DNA from 3 places in the Streptomyces sp. NPDC050842 genome. Region 2 is predicted to be linked to each of the others. Evidence: riboswitches for the same ligand, from Rfam matches in the RefSeq annotation. Region 2 holds a riboswitch; each other region holds the start of a gene.

Region 1 (6,656 bases), on a different contig from region 2:
ACATTGCGCGACTTCCGCGTACCGCCGTACGCCCGGGTGCCCGTACAGGGCCACGCCGCCGAGCCGACGTCAGCGGATCCGCTGCCGACGCCCGCACCGGCCGCCGAGCATCTTCCGTCGGCTGAGCACCTTCCCTCTGCCGAAGCACCGGCCGAGGCACCGGTCGCGACACCAGTCGCTCCGCCCATGCCGGCCACCGCGCCCGCGCGGACCGTCGAGGCAGCACCGAGCGGGTCGCTCCCCGTCGTCGGCGCGCCCCCGTCCGCGCCCGCCGCCGGCGCACCCGCGCCCGTACCACCCGTACCCGCGTCCGCGCCCGTACCGCCCACACCGGCACCTGCGCCTGCACCCGCGCCCGCCGACCCGACCCTGCTCCTGGGCCGCCGCGTCGCCCCCTCGTACGCCGGCGCCACCACCAGCACCACCGGCTCCTCCATCATCTCGGTCGCCACCGGCCACCCCGGCAGCGCCTTCCCCGAGGGCGCCCTGCCCGAGGGCTACACGCCGACCGAGCGCGACCTCCCGGTCATCAACCGCGGCGACACCGTCCAGGTCCGGGTCGCCCCAGACGCCGCCACCGCGCCCGACCCCGCCGCCACGACCGGCGACGGCCCCGGCCCGCTCTACGTCGTCGGCGACGTCCACGGCTACCTCGACGAACTCGTCGCCGCCCTGCGCGCCCAGGGCCTCGTCGACGAGAACGGCGGCTGGGCCGCGGGCAACGCCCGGTTGTGGTTCCTCGGCGACTTCACCGACCGCGGTCCCGACGGCATCGGCGTCATCGACCTCGTCATGCGGCTCTCCGCCGAGGCCGCCGCCGCCGGTGGCTACTGCAAGGCCCTCATGGGCAACCACGAGCTGCTGCTGATCGGCGCCAAGCGCTTCGGCGACACCCCCGTCAACTCCGGTGCGGGCACGGCCACCTTCCAGGCCGCCTGGCTGCTCAACGGCGGCCAGAAGCACGACATGGACCGGCTCCAGGACGTCCACCTCCAGTGGATGTCCCGGCTCGACGCCGTGGTCCTGGAGGACGACCACCTCCTCCTGCACTCCGACACCACCGCGTACCTCGAATACGGCGAGACCATCGAGGACGTCAACGAGACGGTCCACGAGATCCTCAACCGGAGCGACGCCGACGAGGTCTGGGACGTGTTCCGGAAGTTCACGAAGCGCTTCGCGTTCCGCGACGAGGGCGGCCCGCAGGCCGTCCAGGAGCTGCTCTCCACCTACGGCGGCAGCCGGATCGTGCACGGCCACAGCCCCATCCCGTACCTCCTCGGCCAGGTCGGCACGGAGGAGAGCGAGGGCGGCGGCGGCCCGATCGTCGACGGACCGCACGTGTACGCGGACGGCCTGGCGATCGCCATGGACGGCGGCGTGACCATGGCCGGAAAGCTGCTGGTCGTCCAACTCCCGCTGAACGGCTGACGCATAACCCTGCGCATCCGGGGAAGGCGATTTCCGGAAACACTCTGTCAGCCCATGGCGTCACCGCAATACCATCGGACCATCCGTAGCAGGCTCTCCTCCGTTTCCGCCCGACCGGCTGTTCTCCACGGCTGATCAGGGCCTGCGGAGCATCGGGGGATGCACATGAACGTGGCTCCGTACCTGCTGACCGAGGATCGCGCCGAGTACGAGCGGGTCCTCGACGACGCACTGAGCACCGCCCACGCACGTCCGGATCTCGCCGGAGTCGGGACCCGGCTCACGGTCGGGCAACTACGCTCCATGGCCCTGAACGCGACAGCGCTGATCACCACCGCGGCGTCCAGCGAGTACGACCACTTCGTCAAGGTCCGCGAGCAGAGCCGCGTCGCGGTCGCCACCCGCGTCCCCGCCCCGCAGGACGGCTCCGGCGCGGGGATCGTCGCGATCGTGACCGTCATGGTGCCTGTCCTCGCCGGGTCGGCCGCCTTCATCTTCCTGCTGGTCGGCGCGCTCCTGCACGCGATCGCGCCCACCGTGGTGTTCGGCGCGACACTGCTGACGGCCGGCCTGGTCTTCGGCGCGGTCGCCGCGGCGGGCCTGCTCTGCGCGGCCGCCGGCCTCCTCCGGACCGCCCTGCGCAACAGCCCGACCGCGACGGTCGGCGCCGGTACGCCCGCCACCGCGGCGGACGACGAGCTGTCCCACGCTCGCGAGGCCTGGCGCCTCGCCCTGCTCGAACGCGGCGTCGTCCCCTTCCTCCGCGACGCCCTCGCCGCCATGGACCGGGACGACGACACCGTCGGCTGACGACGGCACCCCACCTGACAACGGCACCGGCCCGCGACTCCCCCGTGGGTCGCGGGCCGGTGCCTGCTCAGAAGCCGGCGTGGTGCCGGTTCGGAAGCCGCCGCGGTCAGTCCGCGAGCGGCAGGTAGACGCGGTTGCCGGCCTCCGCGAACTCCTTCGACTTCTCCGCCATCCCGGCCTCGATCTCCTGCTGCGTGCCGCCGTGCTCACGCCGGATGTCCTGGGAGATCTTCATCGAGCAGAACTTCGGACCGCACATCGAGCAGAAGTGCGCGGTCTTCGCGGGCTCCGCCGGCAGCGTCTCGTCGTGGAACTCGCGGGCGGTGACCGGGTCGAGCGCCAGGTTGAACTGGTCCTCCCAGCGGAACTCGAACCGCGCGTCCGACAGCGCGTCGTCCCACTCCTGCGCGCCCGGGTGCCCCTTGGCGAGGTCCGCCGCATGGGCGGAGATCTTGTACGTGATGACGCCCGTCTTCACGTCGTCCTTGTTGGGCAGGCCCAGGTGCTCCTTGGGCGTGACGTAGCAGAGCATCGCCGTGCCCCACCAGGCGATCATCGCCGCGCCGATGCCGGAGGTGATGTGGTCGTAGGCGGGCGCCACGTCCGTCGTCAGCGGGCCGAGCGTGTAGAACGGCGCCTCCTCGCAGATCTCCTGCTGGAGGTCGATGTTCTCCTTGATCTTGTGCATCGGGACGTGGCCCGGGCCCTCGATCATCGTCTGCACGTTGTGCCGCTTGGCGATCGTGTTCAGCTCGCCGAGCGTGCGCAGCTCCGCGAACTGCGCCTCGTCGTTGGCGTCCGCGATCGAGCCGGGGCGCAGACCGTCGCCGAGCGAGTACGTGACGTCGTACGCCGCCAGGATCTCGCAGAGCTCCTCGAAGTTCGTGTAGAGGAAGTTCTCCTTGTGGTGGGCGAGACACCAGGCGGCCATGATCGAGCCGCCGCGCGAGACGATGCCGGTCTTGCGGCGCGCGGTGAGCGGCACGTACGGCAGGAGCACACCGGCGTGGACCGTCATGTAGTCGACGCCCTGCTCGGCCTGCTCGATGACCGTGTCCTTGTAGATCTCCCAGGTCAGGTCCTCGGCCCGGCCGTCGACCTTCTCCAGGGCCTGGTAGAGCGGCACGGTGCCGATCGGCACGGGGGAGTTGCGCAGCACCCACTCGCGGGTGGTGTGGATGTTGCGGCCGGTGGACAGGTCCATGACCGTGTCCGCGCCCCACTTGGTGGCCCAGGTCATCTTCTCCACCTCCTCCTCGATGGAGGAGGTGACGGCGGAGTTGCCGATGTTGGCGTTCACCTTCACCAGGAACCGCTTGCCGATGATCATCGGCTCGATCTCCGGGTGGTTGACGTTCGCGGGGAGCACCGCGCGGCCCGCGGCGATCTCCTCCCGTACGACCTCGGGGGAGACGTTCTCGCGGATCGCGACGAACTCCATCTCCGGGGTGATCTCCCCCCGGCGGGCGTACGCGAGCTGCGTCACCGCCTGGCCGTCGCGGCCGCGGCGCGGCAGGCGCGGACGACCGGGGAAGACGGCGTCGAGGTTCTTGAGCCCGCCACCGCGCGGCGACGTGTGCTTGATGCCGTCGTCCTCGGGGCGGACGGGACGGCCCGCGTACTCCTCGGTGTCACCGCGCGCGATGATCCAGTTCTCGCGCAACGGCGCCAGGCCGCGCCGTACATCGGTGTCGATGGTGGGGTCGGTGTACGGACCGGACGTGTCGTACAGCGTCACGTCCTTGCCGTTGGTGAGGTGCACCTGACGGACCGGGACCCGGAGGTCGGGGCGCGAACCCTCGACGTAGCCCTTGTGCCAGCCCGGCGTGCGGGCGCCGTCGACGGACGTGCCGTCCTGGTCGGAGGCAGGCGTGCGTGCATCCTGAATGGTCATGAGACCGATCTCCCTACGCCGGCATTACCCGGTAACAGGTTCGGCGGTCGGCGCAGCCTCCTCCCGTACGTGCGTACGGTGATCAGCGCCCTCTCAGCCCGGTGCTCCGAGCTCCCGCGTGTGCAAAGTGGTCACCACGCTAGCGCCATCCCTGGCGTGCTGACCAGTGGGCCCCCACCGTTCTTGCGATGATCGGTCGGTGACTTCCCCCCAGCAGCCCCCCGAGCCGCACGGCCACGTCCCCGGTCCCGACCATGGGCACGGGCACGATTCCGGCCCCTCCCATGGGCACGGGCACAGCCACAGCCACGGCCCCGCCGCCCCCGTCTCCCGGCATCTCCGCAAGGTCATCGCCGCGGTCCTGATCCCCTTCGCCACCGCCGTCGTGGTCGGACTAGCGGTCCTGTGGCCCGGCGGCACTCCCGCGCACGAGCGCACCGGGGTCGGCTTCGACCGGCAGACCGAGCAGGGCACGGTCGTCTCCGTCGAGCAGGTCGACTGCAAGGACGTGAACGCCGCCCAGGTCCCGCCGACGGGCGACACCTCCACGCCCGAGGGACGCGAGGCGGTCGAAGCCCAGCAGGGTCAGTGCGAGAAGGCGACGGTCGAGGTCACCAGCGGCCCGGAGAAGGGCCGTACGTTCACCGAGATCGTGCAGCCCGACGCGCCGCGCCAACTGCACGAGGGGCAGGGCGTGGTGGTGGCGTACGCCCCCGACGCCCCGCGTGATCTCCAGTACTCCGTGACGGACGTGGACCGGAAGCTCCCGATGGCGCTGCTCGCCGGGATCTTCGCCGTCGCGGTCGTCGTCGTCGGCCGGATGAAGGGCCTGATGGCGCTCGTCGCGCTCGTCGCGAGCTTCCTGGTGCTGACGTTCTTCATCCTGCCGGCGATCCTGGAGGGCTCGAATCCGCTGGTCGTGGCGGTGGTCGGGTCGAGCGCGATCATGCTGATCGCGCTCTACTTGTGCCACGGGCTCTCGGCCCGCACCTCGGTCGCGGTGCTCGGCACGCTGATCTCGCTGCTGCTGATCGGCCTGCTCGGCTCGCTCTTCATCGGCTGGGCCTCGCTCAGCGGCAACACCGACGACAACACCGGCCTGATCCACGGCCTGTACCCGGACATCGACATGTCCGGCCTACTGCTCGCCAGCGTCATCATCGGTTCGCTCGGTGTCCTCGACGACGTGACCGTCACCCAGACCTCGGCGGTCTGGGAGCTGCACCAGGCCGACCCGCGCATGGGGCCGCGCGCGCTGTACCGGGCCGGGATCCGGATCGGCCGCGACCACATCGCCTCGGTCGTGAACACCCTGGTCCTCGCCTACGCGGGCGCCGCCCTGCCGCTGCTGCTGCTCTTCTCGATCGCGCAGAGCAGCATGGGCACGGTGGCCAACAGCGAACTGGTCGCGGTGGAGATCGTCCGAACGCTGGTCGGTTCGATCGGTCTGGTCGCGTCCGTGCCGCTCACCACGGTCCTCGCGGCGCTGGTGGTCTCCGCCGACCGGCCGGGAGCCGACGCCGACGGGAAGCCCCGGGCGGCGGCGGTACGGGGCGGTCGGCGCCGCCGCGCGAAGTAGGGATTCCGGGTGTGGGCCGGTCCGTCCCGCACTCCCGCACCCCGCACTCCGCGTCCCGTCCCGTTCCCTGGTGGACCCCGTCGCTGTGCCGACGGGGTCTCAGCCGGCGTTCTCCTCTGCCAGAATCCGGCCGAGTGCCGCCTCCAGGTTGTCCTCGAAGTCGCCGAGTGTCCGTTCCTGACCAAGCGGAACCAGCTTGTCCGTGCGGTCGAGGAAGGCGACCAGCGGCGGCGCGCTCGCCCGGAAAAGGGCGCGGTCGCCGCCCACCTGAAGCCGGATGGAAACGTCCGAGAGCCCATCGGGGTCCGTCGGGGCGATGTGCACGTCCCCGTCCCCGCTCGGCTTGTTGATCCCGTCGAGCAGCAGTTCCCTACCGAACGCCCAGGTCACGGGCGCGTCTCCGGGGAGATGGAAGGTCATCCGCACCGCGTAAGGATCCCGGGTCTCGTATCGCAGCTCGACTGGGATCTTGAAGCAGAGCTCCTCGGAGACGAGGAAGCTCATCAGGACCTCGGCCTGAACCGACTCTCGCATCATGTACCCCGCAGTAGATGAAGCAGTTGTGTAAACACAGCTGCTGAAAGCTGTGACCGAAACGGCCAGGAATGATCCCCCGTGGCCCTCTTGACGCAATCGTGCTGTAAGCGCTAGCAGATCACAAGGAGTGATTTTTCAGATACTGATAGAGAACGCGAGCGAACTGAAGAGCCTTCCGATCTCCGTACGTAGCCGCTCGACTGCTGGGAGCAACCGTTCTTCCTGGTGAAGGGGGAGGGAAATGGCCATCGCGGCCGCCGCGGAGCCCGCCGTGATGGGAATGGCGGCACAGACCGTGCCGAGTGCATATTCCTGACGCTCTACCAGGGGCTCCATTCGCCCCAAACCGCCCAAACGATCCAAAAGCACACGGCGGTTACGCACCGTGTACGGAGTGATGGCTTC
Region 2 (6,656 bases):
GCCGGCGGATTCCAGGACGGTCACGGCCGGGGGGCCGCTCACCAGAGCGGTCCCCTGTTCCGTGACGAGACGCCGCACGAGCACCCGCAGGAGCCCATGTCCAGCCCCACCCCGCCTCCGCCGCCCGCGCCGACGGCGCCCCGGCAGAAGAAGAGCGCGGGGCGTGACCTGGGCGCGGCCATAGGGGTCGGAGTCGGTCTCGGCGCGGTCATCGTCGCGTCGCTGTTCATCTGGAAGCCGGCGTTCGTCGGGGTGATCGCGGTCGCCGTGGTCGTCGGGCTGTGGGAGCTCACGTCCCGCCTCCAGGAGCGCAAGGCCATCAAGGCTCCGCTGGTGCCGCTCGCGGTCGGCGGTGCGGCGATGGTCGTCGCCGGCTACGTCAGGGGCCCCGAGGGCGCCTGGGTGGCGATGGCGCTGACGGCGCTCGCGGTACTCGTCTGGCGGATGACGGAGCCCCCCGAGGGCTACCTGAAGGACGTCACGGCGGGTGTCTTCGCCGCGTTCTACGTGCCGTTCCTGGCGACGTTCGTGGCGATGCTGCTCACCGCGGACGACGGTCCGCAGCGGGTGCTGACCTTCCTGATCCTGACGGTGGTCAGCGACACCGGTGCGTACGCGGTCGGCTGGCGCTTCGGCAAGCACAAGCTGGCGCCGAGGATCAGCCCCGGCAAGACCCGCGAGGGTCTCGGCGGCGCGGTGGCGTTCGCGATGGCGGCGGGCGCGCTGTGCATGGAGTTCATGATCGACGACGGGACCTGGTGGCAGGGTCTGATCCTCGGTCTGGCGGTGGCGGCGAGCGCGACGCTCGGTGACCTCGGCGAGTCGATGATCAAGCGCGATCTCGGCATCAAGGACATGGGCACGCTGCTCCCGGGCCACGGGGGCATCATGGACCGGCTGGACTCGTTGCTGCCGACGGCGCCGGTGGTGTGGTTGCTGCTCGCGCTGTTCGTGGGGACGGGCTGAGAGGCCGGTCGATTCCGTCCGTCGGAGACGGTTGACGGACAGCGGGTACTCTGGAAGGGCTCGTGGCGCGTGCGCCGCGGGCCCTTCCGCCGTCCTCGCCACCGCGAGGACGCTCCAGTGAGGTCTCCTGGCTTCGGCATCGTCATGCCGCGCTTCCCGCCGACGCGGGGCTGTCCGGACCTCGTGCCGTCTGAGGAGACACCCGATCGTGGCCCGTCCTGTGCCCGGAGAACTCACTTTCATCGCCCCCAAGGAAGCCAAGAAGCCGCCGCGGCACCTGGCCGACCTCACGCCCGCCGAGCGCAAGGAAGCCGTCGCCGCGATCGGCGAGAAGCCGTTCCGCGCCAAGCAGCTGTCGCAGCACTACTTCGCGCGGTACACGCACGACCCCGCGCAGTGGACCGACATCCCGGCGGCCTCGCGGGAGAAGCTGGCCGGGGAGCTGCTGCCCGACCTGATGTCCGTCGTGCGGCACATCTCGTGCGACGACGACACCACCCGTAAGACCCTGTGGCGGCTGCACGACGGCACGCTCGTGGAGTCGGTGCTCATGCGCTACCCGGAGCGGGTGACCATGTGCATCTCCTCGCAGGCCGGCTGCGGCATGAACTGCCCGTTCTGCGCGACCGGGCAGGCGGGCCTCGACCGGAACCTGTCGACCGCCGAGATCGTGCACCAGATCGTGGACGGCATGCGGTCCCTGCGGGACGGCGAGGTGCCCGGCGGGCCGGCGCGCCTCTCGAACATCGTGTTCATGGGCATGGGCGAGCCCCTCGCCAACTACAAGCGGGTCGTCGGCGCGATCCGGCGGCTCACCGACCCCGAGCCGGACGGCCTGGGGCTCTCGCAGCGCGGGATCACCGTGTCCACGGTCGGTCTCGTGCCGGCGATGCAGCGCTTCGCCGACGAGGGCTTCAAGTGCCGCCTCGCGGTCTCGCTGCACGCCCCCGACGACGAGCTGCGCGACACCCTCGTGCCGGTGAACACCCGCTGGAAGGTCCGCGAGGTCCTCGACGCCGCCTGGGAGTACGCGGAGAAGTCGGGCCGCCGGGTCTCCATCGAGTACGCGCTCATCCGCGACATCAACGACCAGGCGTGGCGCGGTGACCTCCTCGGCAAGCTGCTGAAGAACAAGCGGGTGCACGTCAACCTGATCCCGCTGAACCCGACGCCCGGCTCGAAGTGGACGGCGTCCCGTCCGGAGGACGAGCGGGCCTTCGTCGACGCCATCGCCCGCCACGGCGTTCCGGTGACCGTCCGGGACACCCGGGGCCAGGAGATCGACGGTGCCTGTGGACAGCTGGCGGCCTCCGAGCGCTGACCTTGTAGTCTGAGCTCGAACACATCTCCATATTCCGACAGGGGAGCGCCACAGCGCTGAGAGTGCGGTCACCGTAGGACCGCAGACCCTCTGAACCTTGCCCAGGTCATTCTGGGTAGGAAGTTCGGTCGTTAACTCAAGCTGTTGCGCCCTGCCCGCGTCCGGGTTCCCCCGGACGTGGGCAGGGCCGCGTCTCTTCCTGGTCATACCCAGGAGGAATCTCAGTGAGCACCACCATTTCGGCGAGCACCAAGAGAATGGCCGCCGCCGCGCTCGTCGCGGCGCTGGGCGTCACCACCCTCGCCGCCTGCGGCACCGAGTCCGGTGCCAAGGGTGACGCGGGCAAGTCCGGCAAGCCCGTGTCGAAGACCGTGACCCTCGTGAGTCACGACTCCTTCAACGCCTCCAAGGAGGTGCTGGCGGAGTTCACGAAGGAGACCGGATACACGGTCAAGGTCCTCAAGGCCGGCGACGCGGGCGAGGCCGTCAACAAGGAGATCCTGACCAAGGGCTCCCCGCAGGGCGACGTCTTCTTCGGCGTCGACAACACCCTGCTCTCCCGCGCCCTCGACAACGGGATCTTCGTCCCGTACGAGGCGAAGGGCGTGGACCGGATCCCGGCCGCGTACCGCCTCGACAAGGAGCAGCGGGTCACCCCGGTCGACTCCGGCGACATCTGCGTCAACTACGACAAGAAGTACTTCGCCGACAAGAAGCTGGCGCCGCCGCAGACCTTCGACGACCTGGCGAAGCCGGCGTACAAGGACCTGCTCGTCGTCGAGAACCCCGAGCGGTCCTCCCCGGGCCTCGGCTTCCTCCTCGGTACGGCCGCGAAGTACGGCGACGAGGGCTGGCAGGGCTACTGGAAGAAGCTGAAGGACAACGGTGTGAAGACCGTCGACAGCTGGGAGCTCGCCTACAACCAGGAGTTCTCCGGTTCGGCCGGCGGCAAGCAGGCCAAGGGCGACCGGCCGCTCGTCGTGTCGTACGCCTCCAGCCCGCCGGTCGAGGTGCTGTACGGCGAGCCGCAGCCGAAGGTGGCCCCGACCGGGGTCTCCACCGGCACCTGCTTCCGGCAGATCGAGTTCGCGGGCCTGCTGAACGGCGTGAAGAACCCCGAGGGCGGCAAGGCGCTGATCGACTTCCTGATCTCGAAGAAGTTCCAGGACGACATGCCGCTCCAGATGTTCGTGAACCCGGTCGCGAAGGACGCGACGCTGCCGGAGCTGTTCACGAAGCACGGCGTCGTGATCGACGCGCCGGAGACGATGGCGCCCGAGAAGATCGCCGAGAAGCGTGACCCGTGGATCCAGCAGTGGTCGTCGCTCGTCCTGAAGTAGTGCGGGGCCGGGGCGATCTCCGGGGGAGCGCGACGCGGCTGGGGCTGATGGCCCTGCCCGTCGCGTTCTTCGGGGTCTTCTTCGCCTGGCCCGTCGCGTCGATCGTCGACCGCGGGCTGCGGCCCGACGGCGTCTGGCGGTTCGGCCGGGTCGGCGAGACGCTGAGCCGGCCGGACATCCTCGACGTGCTCGGCTTCACGGTGTGGCAGGCGGCCGCCTCCACCGGTCTGACACTGCTCGTGGCGCTGCCCGGCGCGTACGTCTTCGCCCGTTTCGACTTCCCGGGGAAGAGCGTGCTGCGGGCCGTGGTCACGGTCCCGTTCGTGCTGCCGACCGTCCTCGTCGGCACGGCCTTCCTGGCGCTCGTCGGCCGGGGCGGTCTGACGGACGAGCTGTGGGGGCTGCGGCTCGACACCAGCGTCTGGGCGATCCTCCTCGCGCACGTCTTCTTCAACTACGCGGTGGTCGTACGGACCGTCGGCGGCCTCTGGTCCCAGCTGGACCCGCGCCAGGAGGAGGCCGCCCGGGTCCTCGGCGCCTCGCGCTGGACGGCCTGGCGGACGGTGACCCTGCCGGCGCTCGTGCCGGCGGTGTCGGCGGCGGCCCTGATGGTCTTCCTCTTCACGTTCACCTCCTTCGGTGTCGTCCAGATCCTCGGCGGGGACGGGTACTCCACCCTGGAGGCCGAGATCTACCGGCAGACCGCCCGGCTGCTCGACCTGCCGACGGCCGCCGTCCTCACTCTCGTCCAGTTCGCCGCGGTCGGCGCGATCCTGGCCGTGCACGCCCGGACGGTACGGCGGCGGGAGACCGCGCTGCGGCTCGTCCCGCCGGAGACGACCGCGCGCCGGCCGCGCGGCTTCGGACAGTGGGCGCTGCTCGCGGGCGTCCTCGTCTCGGTGGCGCTGCTGATCCTGCTGCCGCTGGGCGTGCTCGTGGAGCGCTCCTTCGCCGGGCCGCAGGGGTACGGGCTCGGCTACTACCGGGCGCTCGGGTCGCTCGACGAGGCCGGCACCTTCCTGGTGCCGCCGCTGGAGGCGATCGGGAACTCGCTGCGGTACGCGGCGGCCGCCACGGGCATCGCGGTACTGATCGGCGGTCTCGCCGCTGCGGCGCTCACGAGGAGGGCCGGACGGCTCGTGCGGGGCTTCGACGCGCTGCTCATGCTGCCGCTCGGGGTCTCGGCCGTCACCGTCGGCTTCGGGTTCCTCATCACGCTCGACGAACCGCCGTTCGACCTGCGGGCCAGCTGGATCCTCGTACCGCTCGCCCAGGCCCTGGTCGGCGTCCCCTTCGTCGTACGGACGATGCTGCCGGTGCTGCGGGCGGTCGACGAGCGGCTGCGGGAGGCGGCGGCCGTGCTCGGCGCGTCACCGTGGCGGGCCTGGCGGGAGGTGGACCTGCCGCTGGTGCGGCGGGCGCTCCTCATCGCCGCGGGGTTCGCCTTCGCCGTGTCGCTCGGGGAGTTCGGCGCGACCGTCTTCATCGCCCGGCCGGACAGCCCGACGCTGCCGGTGGCGGTGGCCCGGCTGCTCGGGCGGCCGGGCGAGCTCAACTACGGCCAGGCGATGGCCCTCTCGACGATTCTGATGGTGGTGTGCGCGGTGTCCCTGTTGCTGTTGGAACGGCTGCGCACCGAGCGGACCTCCGGGGAGTTCTGATGCTTTCGATCCAGGACGCGACCGTACGGTTCGGGGAGCGGGCCGCGCTCGACGCCGTGGACCTGGAGGTCGCCGAGCACGAGATCGTGTGCGTCCTCGGTCCCAGCGGCAGCGGCAAGTCCACACTGCTCCGGGTCGTCGCCGGACTCCAGGCGCTCGACGGCGGCCGGGTGCTGCTCGGCGGCGCCGACCAGGCGGGCGTGCCGGTGCACCGGCGGGGCGTCGGGCTGATGTTCCAGGACCACCAGCTGTTCCCGCAGCGGGACGTCGGCGGGAACATCGCCTTCGGGCCGCGGATGCGGGGGGCCGCGAAGGCCGAGCAGGCGGAGCGCGTACGGGAGCTGCTCGACCTCGTCGGGCTGCCGGGGGCCGAGCGGCGCTCGGTGTCCGCGCTCTCCGGCGGCGAGCAGCAGCGGGTGGCGCTGGCGAGGGCGCTGGCGCCCCGGCCCCGGCTGCTCATGCTGGACGAGCCCCTCGGACAGCTCGACCGGGGGCTGCGGGAGCGGCTCGTCGTCGAGCTGAGGCAGCTCTTCGGGCGGCTCGGGACGACGGTCCTCGCCGTCACCCACGACCAGGGCGAGGCCTTCGCGCTCGCCGACCGGGTCGTGGTGATGCGGGACGGGCGGATCGCCCAGTCGGGTGTGCCCGTCGAGGTGTGGTCGCGGCCGGCCTCGGAGTTCGTGGCCCGCTTCCTCGGCTTCGACAACGTGGTGGCGGCGCGGGTCGCCGGGACGGTCGCGGAGACGGTGTGGGGGAAGGTCCCGGTGCCGGAGGGATCGCCGCAGGGGGAGCGGCGGCTCCTCGTCCGGCCGGGCGGGGTGCGTCTCGTCCCGACGGAGTCGTCGGAGTGGACCGTCGAGTCGCGGACCTTCCGGGGCGACCGCGTCGTGGTACGGCTCCGGCCGGCGGACGGGCCGCCGCTGGAGGCGGAGTTCCCGCTGAGCGAGGCGCCGGCGGAGGGGGCCGCGGTCGACGTGCGGTTCGCGGTGGAGGACGTCGTGGTGCTCGGTGATTCCTGAGGGGTGCTGCTAGCAGGACACACACGTCCTGCGGGTCGCCCGCTGGTAGGTGCGGGTGGCGCGAGCCAGGGCGAGGCCGTAGCAGGAGAAGCCGCCGTAGGCGACGGCGAACACCCAGGGCGCGTGGTCGGCGAGGTCGACGTGGATCAGTCCCGCCCAGGTCAGCACGCCGACTGCGGCGAGGAGCGCGCCGAACGGCGCGAGCGCACCGGCCCCCGCCCAGCCGAGCGCGAGCAGCGGCGGCCGGGGCAGCCGGCGGCCCCAGGGGCGGGTCAGCGCGAAGGCGAGGGCCATGCCGATGACGGCCAGGACCGCGGTGACGTCGACCCCGTGGTCGTACAGCCAGATG
Region 3 (6,656 bases), on a different contig from region 2:
AACTCGATGCCAATGGAGCGTACAGCGGCCGGATCGTCCTTGACCGCGAGGATGCGGTCTTTCACATCCGCCGGGAAGGCGGCGTTGCTCAGCTGGGGCAGCCGGTCGAGGGTCTTCACGTTCACAACGGGCATGACCTCGGGGATGATCGGGGTCTCGCAGCCGGCCTTCGCCACACTGTCCCGCAGCCGCAGATAGTTCTCCGGGTCGAAGAACATCTGGGTGATCGCATAGTCGGCGCCCGCGCGGCACTTGTCCACGAAGTGCCGGATGTCCGTGTCCCAGTCGGTGGAGCGGGGGTGCATCTCGGGGAAGGCCGCGACGCCGACGCAGAAGTCTCCCGACTCCTTGATGAGCCGGACGAGGTCGGCGGCGTACCGGACGCCCTCCGGGTGCTCGATCCACTCCCCCAGCGGGTCGCCGGCCGGGTCGCCGCGCAGCGCGAGCATGTTGCGGATGCCTGCGTCGGCGTACTGGCCGAGGACGTTGCGCAGTTCGGCCACCGAGTGGTCGACGGCGGTGAGGTGCGCGACGGGGGTGAGCGTGGTGTCGGAGGCGATCTTCTGGGTGGCCTTGACCGTGCCGCCCCGGGTGGTGCCGCCGGCGCCGTAGGTCACGGAGACGAAGCTGGGGCCGACTGCCTCGACCCGGCGCATCGCGTTCCAGAGACCCTGCTCGCCCTTCGCGGTCCGCGGCGCGTAGAACTCGAAGGAGTACGACGTGCCGCCGGAGGCGAGGATCTCGCGGACCGTGCGTGCGCGGTCCGAGCGGACGGAAGCGGTACCTAGGGCCATACCGGCAGGTTAGACGGGGGACGAGGACCCGCGTAGACAGCGTCCGCGTTGTGGACAATTTTTCGGACAAACTTGCGGGACGCCGCTAGGGGCACCCCGGAGAACCCACCCAGGACCCCCGCCACGGACCGCTGGGGACCCCGCCACGGACCCGCTACGGAACCCCCGCCCCGGACTCCGCTCAGGCCCCGGCGCGCTCGCGGACGCGCTTGGCGAGGGCGGCGGTCGCGGCCGCCGGGTCCTCGGCCTCGGTGATCGCGCGGACGACGACGATCCGGCGGGCGCCCGCGTCCAGGACCTCGTCGAGGTTGGTCTCGTCGATGCCGCCGATGGCGAACCAGGGGCGGTTCTGAGCCAGACCGGCCGCGTACCGCACGAGGTCGAGCCCCGGGGCGTACCGCCCGGGCTTGGTGGGGGTGGGCCAGCAGGGCCCGGTGCAGAAGTAGTCCACGCCCGGTTCGACGGCGGCCGCGGCCGCCTCGGAGTCGGCGTGGCAGGAACGGCCGATCAGGATCTCGTCGCCGAGGATCGCGCGGGCCGCGGGCACGGGCAGGTCGCCCTGGCCGAGGTGGAGCACGTCGGAGCCGATGGCGTGGGCGACGTCGGCCCGGTCGTTCACCGCGAGGAGCTTGCCGTGGCGGCGGGCGGCCTCGGCGAAGACGGCGAGGTGCTCCAGCTCCTCACCGGCCTCCATGCCCTTGTCGCGGAGCTGCACGATGTCCACGCCGGAGGAGAGCACGGCGTCGAGGAAGGCGGGCAGGTCGCCCTGGCGCTTCCGGGCGTCGGTGCACAGGTAGAGCCGGGCGTCGGCGAGCCGCTCACGAGGCGTGGGCATGGGTGGGTTCCCCCCGTCGGTGTCGCCGGTGCCGCGGCGGCCGGCCCGTGCGGGGCCGGCCACCGCGTCACCCGCTGGTGGTGTCTTCGGTGCGTGCGAGTGTCAGAGGGCGAGCGCCTGGGCGCGGCGCTTCACCTCCGTGCCGCGATTCTCGTTGAGCGCCTGCGCGGGCGTGCCCGGCAGGCTCTCGTCCGGAGTGAAGAGCCACTCCAGCATCTCTTCGTCGGTGAAGCCGTCGTCCCGCAGGACGGTCAGGAGCCCGACGAGCCCCTTGACGATCGCGTCGCCCTGGATGAAGGCGGCGGGGATCTGCAGGGCGTTGTTCTCTCCACGGCGCACGGCGATGAGCTGACCTTCCTTGATCAGCTGCCGCACGCGCGTCACCTCGACATCGAGCATCTCCGCGATGTCGGGCACGTAGAGCCAGGCGGGGACGAGCGCATCGATCTTTACGTCAATCTCGGTCACAGGACAAGCCTGCCATCCCGGACCGACAGTCGGTACCCGGGCCCTACCTGACTGCCGCCTTCAGGGGGACGGACGGGTCGGCGGCGCGTTCCGGATCGACGGGGGTGGCCGCCTCGATGAGCTTGCGGCCCTGGGCCAGGTCGCGGGGGCGGCCGACGGCGAGGAGGGCCACCGGGACCCCGGCGCGCAGCCAGAGCACCGACCAGGTGTCGTCCGCCGGGTCGCCGCGCCAGAGGAGCTCGTCGGCGTCCGCGTGGTGCCCGGCGTACTGGACGAACCGGCCGAACTGCTCGGACCAGAAGTACGGCACCGGGTCGTACGGGCCGGTGTCGGCGCCGGTGATCGTCGCGGCGACCGTGCGCGGGCCCTGGAGCGCGTTGTCCCAGTGGTGCACGAGGAGGCGCCGGCCGTAGCGGGCGGAGGGGTAGGAGGCGCAGTCGCCGACGGCGTACACGTCGGGCAGGGAGGTGCGCAGCCGCTCGTCGGCCGTGACGGCGCCGCTCGCGTCGAGGGCGATGCCGGAGCCGGCGAGCCAGCCGGTGGCGGGGCGGGCGCCGATGCCGACGACGACGGCGTCGGCGGGCAGCTCGCGGCCGTCGGCGAGGACGACCCGGCCGGGTTCGACCGTGTCCACGCGCGCGTGGGTGAGGAGTTCGGCGCCGTTCGCCCCGTACCAGTCGGCCATGGGGGCGGCGACCTCGGCGGGCAGGGCGCCGGCGAGGGGGCGGTCGGCCGCCTCGACGACGGTGACGGCGCAGCCGGCCTCGCGCGCGGCGGTGGCGAACTCTGCGCCGATCCAGCCCGCGCCGACGACCACGACGGCGTGGCGGCGCTCCAGGACGGGGCCGAGGCGTACGGCGTCGTCGAGGGTGCGCAGCAGGTGGACCCCGGGGACGCCCTCGGCTCCGGGCAGGGTGACGGGGTGGGCGCCGGTGGCGACGACGAGGACGTCGTACGGGACGGGCCCGGCCTCGGTGTCGAGCTCGTGGTCGGCGGCGCGCAGCCCGGTGACGTCGAGGCCGAGGCGGAGTTCGATGTCGAGCGCCTCGAAGTCGACGTCGAAGGCGGAGTCCTCGGCCTTGCCGAGGAGGATCGCCTTGGAGAGCGGGGGCCGGTCGTAGGGCTGGTGGGGCTCGGCCCCGATGAGGATCACGGGGCCGGTGAAGCCCTGTTCGCGCAGGGCGACGGCGGTCTGCACACCCGCCATCCCGGCTCCGACGATCACGACCTGCTGCTGGGCCTTCTTCTGCTCGCTCACCCGACCACCTTACGCATCTGACGGTCCGTCAGGAAGGCAGGGGTTCGGGGAGGGGCCTGGGACCGCACCGGGGCTGCGGCTAGTCTGGCGGGCGTAAAGCACTCGCGGGAGCCCGGACGCACCGGGCTGAGAGGGAGGCTGGGCGGCCTCCGACCGTACGAACCTGATCCGGGTCATGCCGGCGAAGGGAGGGGCTGGACGCCCATGCGTTCTTCCGATGTCCTCGTGGTCGGGGGCGGCATCATCGGCCTGGTCACGGCCTGGCGGGCCGCGCGGCGCGGGCTGCGCACCGCCGTGGTCGACCCGGATCCGGGCGGCGGCGCCGCGCGGGTCGCGGCCGGCATGCTCGCCGCCGTCACCGAACTCCACTACGGCGAGGAGACCCTGCTCGGGCTCAACCTCGCCTCCGCCGCGCGCTATCCCGCGTTCGTCGCCGACCTGGAGGAATCCACCGGCCACGACGTGGGCTACCGCGCCTGCGGAACGCTCGCCGTCGCCCTCGACGCCGACGACCGGGCCCATCTGCGCGAACTCCACGCCCTCCAGACCCGCTGCGGCCTCACCTCGGAGTGGCTGAGCGGGCGCGACTGCCGCCGTCTCGAACCGATGCTCGCCCCCGGGGTGCGCGGCGGGCTGCGCGTGGACGGCGACCACCAGGTCGACCCGCGCCGGCTGGCCGCCGCGCTCCTCGTCGCCTGCGAGCGGGCCGGGGTGGTCTTCCACCGCGCCCTCGCGGAGCGCCTGACGGTCGTCCGCGACCGGGCCCGCGGGGTCCTCCTCGCCGACGGCGAGGAGCTGACCGCCGGCCAGGTCGTCCTGGCCGCGGGCAGCCTGAGCGGGCGGCTCGCGGGCGTGCCGGACGAGGTGCTGCCGCCGGTCCGCCCCGTGAAGGGCCAGGTCCTGCGGCTGCGCGTGCCCGCCCCGTACGCCCCCTTCCTCTCCCGTACCGTCCGGGCCGTCGTCCGCGGCAGCCACGTCTACCTCGTGCCGCGCGCGAACGGCGAGCTCGTCGTCGGTGCCACCAGCGAGGAGCTCGGCTGGGACACCACGGTGACCGCGGGCGGGATGTACGAGCTGCTGCGCGACGCCCACGAGCTCGTCCCCGGCATCACCGAGCTGCCGCTCACCGAGACGCTGGCCGGACTGCGCCCCGCGTCCCCGGACAACGCGCCGCTGCTCGGCCCCAGCGCCCTGCCCGGCCTGCACCTGGCCACCGGCCACTACCGCAACGGGGTGCTGCTCACCCCCGTCACCGGCGACGTCATGGCGGAGGTGCTCACCACGGGCGTCCTCCCCGCCGAGGCCCGCGCCTTCACCCCCCGCCGCTTCTCCCCTGTACGTCTGGAGCAACCCGCATGAACGTGCCCGTGAACGTGTCCGTGAACGGAGAACCCCGAGAGCTCACCGGCCCCGTCTCCCTCGACGCCCTCGTCGCGACCCTGAGCACGGCCCCCTCCGGGGTGGCGGCGGCCGTGAACGAGGCCGTCGTCCCGCGCAGCGCGTGGGCGGCCACGCTGCTCGGCGAGGGCGACCGCGTGGAGGTCCTGACCGCGGTGCAGGGAGGCTGAGCGCGATGTCCGACGACGTGTTCGTCCTCGGCGGTACGGAGTTCTCCTCGCGCCTGATCATGGGCACCGGCGGCGCGCCGAGCCTCGACGTCCTGGAGCGCTCGCTGGTCGCCAGCGGCACCGAGCTGACCACCGTCGCGATGCGGCGCCTCGACCCGACGGTCCAGGGCTCGGTCCTCTCCGTCCTGGAGCGGCTCGGCATCCGCGTCCTGCCCAACACGGCGGGCTGCTTCACGGCGGGCGAGGCGGTCCTGACCGCCCGGCTCGCCCGGGAGGCGCTCGGCACCGACTGGATCAAGCTGGAGGTCGTCGCCGACGAGCGGACGCTGCTGCCGGACGGGGAGGAGCTCCTCGTGGCGGCCGAGGTGCTGGTCGACGACGGCTTCACCGTCCTCCCCTACACGAACGACGACCCGGTCCTCGCGCGGAAGCTGGAGGACGTGGGGTGCGCGGCGATCATGCCGCTCGGCTCCCCCATCGGCTCGGGACTCGGCATCCGCAACCCGCACAACTTCCAGCTGATCGCGGAGCGGGCGGGGGTGCCGGTGATCCTGGACGCAGGGGCGGGCACCGCCTCGGACGCGGCGCTCGCGATGGAGCTGGGGTGCGCGGCGGTGATGCTGGCCTCGGCGGTGACGCGGGCGCAGGAGCCGGTCCTGATGGCCTCGGCGATGCGGCACGCGGTGGAGGCGGGCCGACTCGCGCACCGGGCGGGCCGCATCCCCCGCCGCCACTTCGCGGAGGCCTCGTCCCCCGTGGAGGGCCGCCCCCACCTGGACCCGGAACGCCCGGCGTTCTAGAGAGCGAGCTGCGGCGCTCGTCACAGCTGCGCTGCAGTACAGGGGCAGCCGCACGGGGGCCGTGTCCACGGCTCGTAGACTCGACGCCGTGGACACGACCCTTCAGGACCCCCTCGTCGGGCGGCTGCTCGACGGCCGCTACCGCGTCGACGCGCGCATCGCCGTCGGCGGGATGGCCACGGTCTACCGGGCCGTCGACACCCGCCTCGACCGCGTCCTCGCGCTCAAGGTGATGCACCCCGCCCTCGCGACGGACGCCGCCTTCGTCGAGCGTTTCATCCGCGAGGCGAAGTCCGTCGCCCGGCTCGCCCACCCGAACGTCGTCGGCGTCTTCGACCAGGGCGCCGAGGGCGCGTACGTCTATCTGGCGATGGAGTACGTCGCCGGCTGCACCCTCCGCGACGTCCTGCGCGAGCGGGGCGCCCTCGCGCCCCGCGCCGCCCTCGACATCCTGGAGCCCGTCCTCGCCGCGCTGGGCGCCGCGCACCGGGCCGGGTTCGTCCACCGGGACATGAAGCCGGAGAACGTCCTGATAGGGGACGACGGCCGGGTCAAGGTGGCCGACTTCGGTCTCGTACGGGCCGTGGGCTCGGCGACCGCCACCACCGGCTCGGTCCTCGGCACGGTCTCGTACCTCGCGCCGGAGCAGATCGAGCACGGCACGGCCGACACCCGCGCCGACGTGTACGCGTGCGGTGTCGTGCTGTACGAGATGCTGACCGGCGGCAAGCCCCACGCCGGCGACACCCCCGCCCAGGTCCTCTACCAGCACCTCCACACGGACGTGCCCGCTCCCTCGGTCACCGTCCCCGGCCTCGCCTTCGAGCTGGACGAGCTGGTCTCGGCCGCCACCGCCCGCAACGCCGAGCTCCGCCCGCACGACGCCGTCGCGCTGCTCGCCCTGCTCCGGGAGGCCCGCGCCGCCCTCGACGA

The links. Region 2 has a riboswitch for thiamine pyrophosphate ahead of ACIBG6_RS13555 (thiamine ABC transporter substrate binding subunit). Riboswitches for the same ligand answer to the same signal wherever they lie in the genome.
Region 1: another riboswitch for thiamine pyrophosphate. It lies ahead of thiC (phosphomethylpyrimidine synthase ThiC); the one in region 2 lies ahead of ACIBG6_RS13555 (thiamine ABC transporter substrate binding subunit).
Region 3: another riboswitch for thiamine pyrophosphate. It lies ahead of thiO (glycine oxidase ThiO); the one in region 2 lies ahead of ACIBG6_RS13555 (thiamine ABC transporter substrate binding subunit).

Annotation. Positions count from the first base shown of each region.
Region 1 is NZ_JBITGA010000005.1:204,972-211,627, forward strand. It holds gene ACIBG6_RS17895 (metallophosphoesterase) at 1-1,431, shown strand, start outside; gene ACIBG6_RS17900 (hypothetical protein) at 1,591-2,241, shown strand; gene thiC (phosphomethylpyrimidine synthase ThiC) at 2,348-4,135, opposite strand; TPP riboswitch at 4,129-4,263, opposite strand; gene ACIBG6_RS17910 (YibE/F family protein) at 4,335-5,714, shown strand; gene ACIBG6_RS17915 (SsgA family sporulation/cell division regulator) at 5,814-6,248, opposite strand; gene ACIBG6_RS17920 (helix-turn-helix domain-containing protein) at 6,387-6,656, opposite strand, start outside.
Region 2 is NZ_JBITGA010000004.1:97,255-103,910, reverse strand. It holds gene ACIBG6_RS13565 (phosphatidate cytidylyltransferase) at 1-966, shown strand, start outside; gene rlmN (23S rRNA (adenine(2503)-C(2))-methyltransferase RlmN) at 1,175-2,287, shown strand; TPP riboswitch at 2,317-2,427, shown strand; gene ACIBG6_RS13555 (thiamine ABC transporter substrate binding subunit) at 2,545-3,627, shown strand; gene ACIBG6_RS13550 (ABC transporter permease) at 3,675-5,288, shown strand; gene ACIBG6_RS13545 (ABC transporter ATP-binding protein) at 5,288-6,307, shown strand; gene ACIBG6_RS13540 (hypothetical protein) at 6,317-6,656, opposite strand, start outside.
Region 3 is NZ_JBITGA010000007.1:348,593-355,248, forward strand. It holds gene metF (methylenetetrahydrofolate reductase [NAD(P)H]) at 1-794, opposite strand, end outside; gene thiE (thiamine phosphate synthase) at 976-1,629, opposite strand; gene ACIBG6_RS25275 (Rv2175c family DNA-binding protein) at 1,732-2,097, opposite strand; gene ACIBG6_RS25280 (NAD(P)/FAD-dependent oxidoreductase) at 2,141-3,304, opposite strand; TPP riboswitch at 3,450-3,562, shown strand; gene thiO (glycine oxidase ThiO) at 3,560-4,714, shown strand; gene thiS (sulfur carrier protein ThiS) at 4,711-4,923, shown strand; gene ACIBG6_RS25295 (thiazole synthase) at 4,929-5,723, shown strand; gene pknB (Stk1 family PASTA domain-containing Ser/Thr kinase) at 5,812-6,656, shown strand, end outside.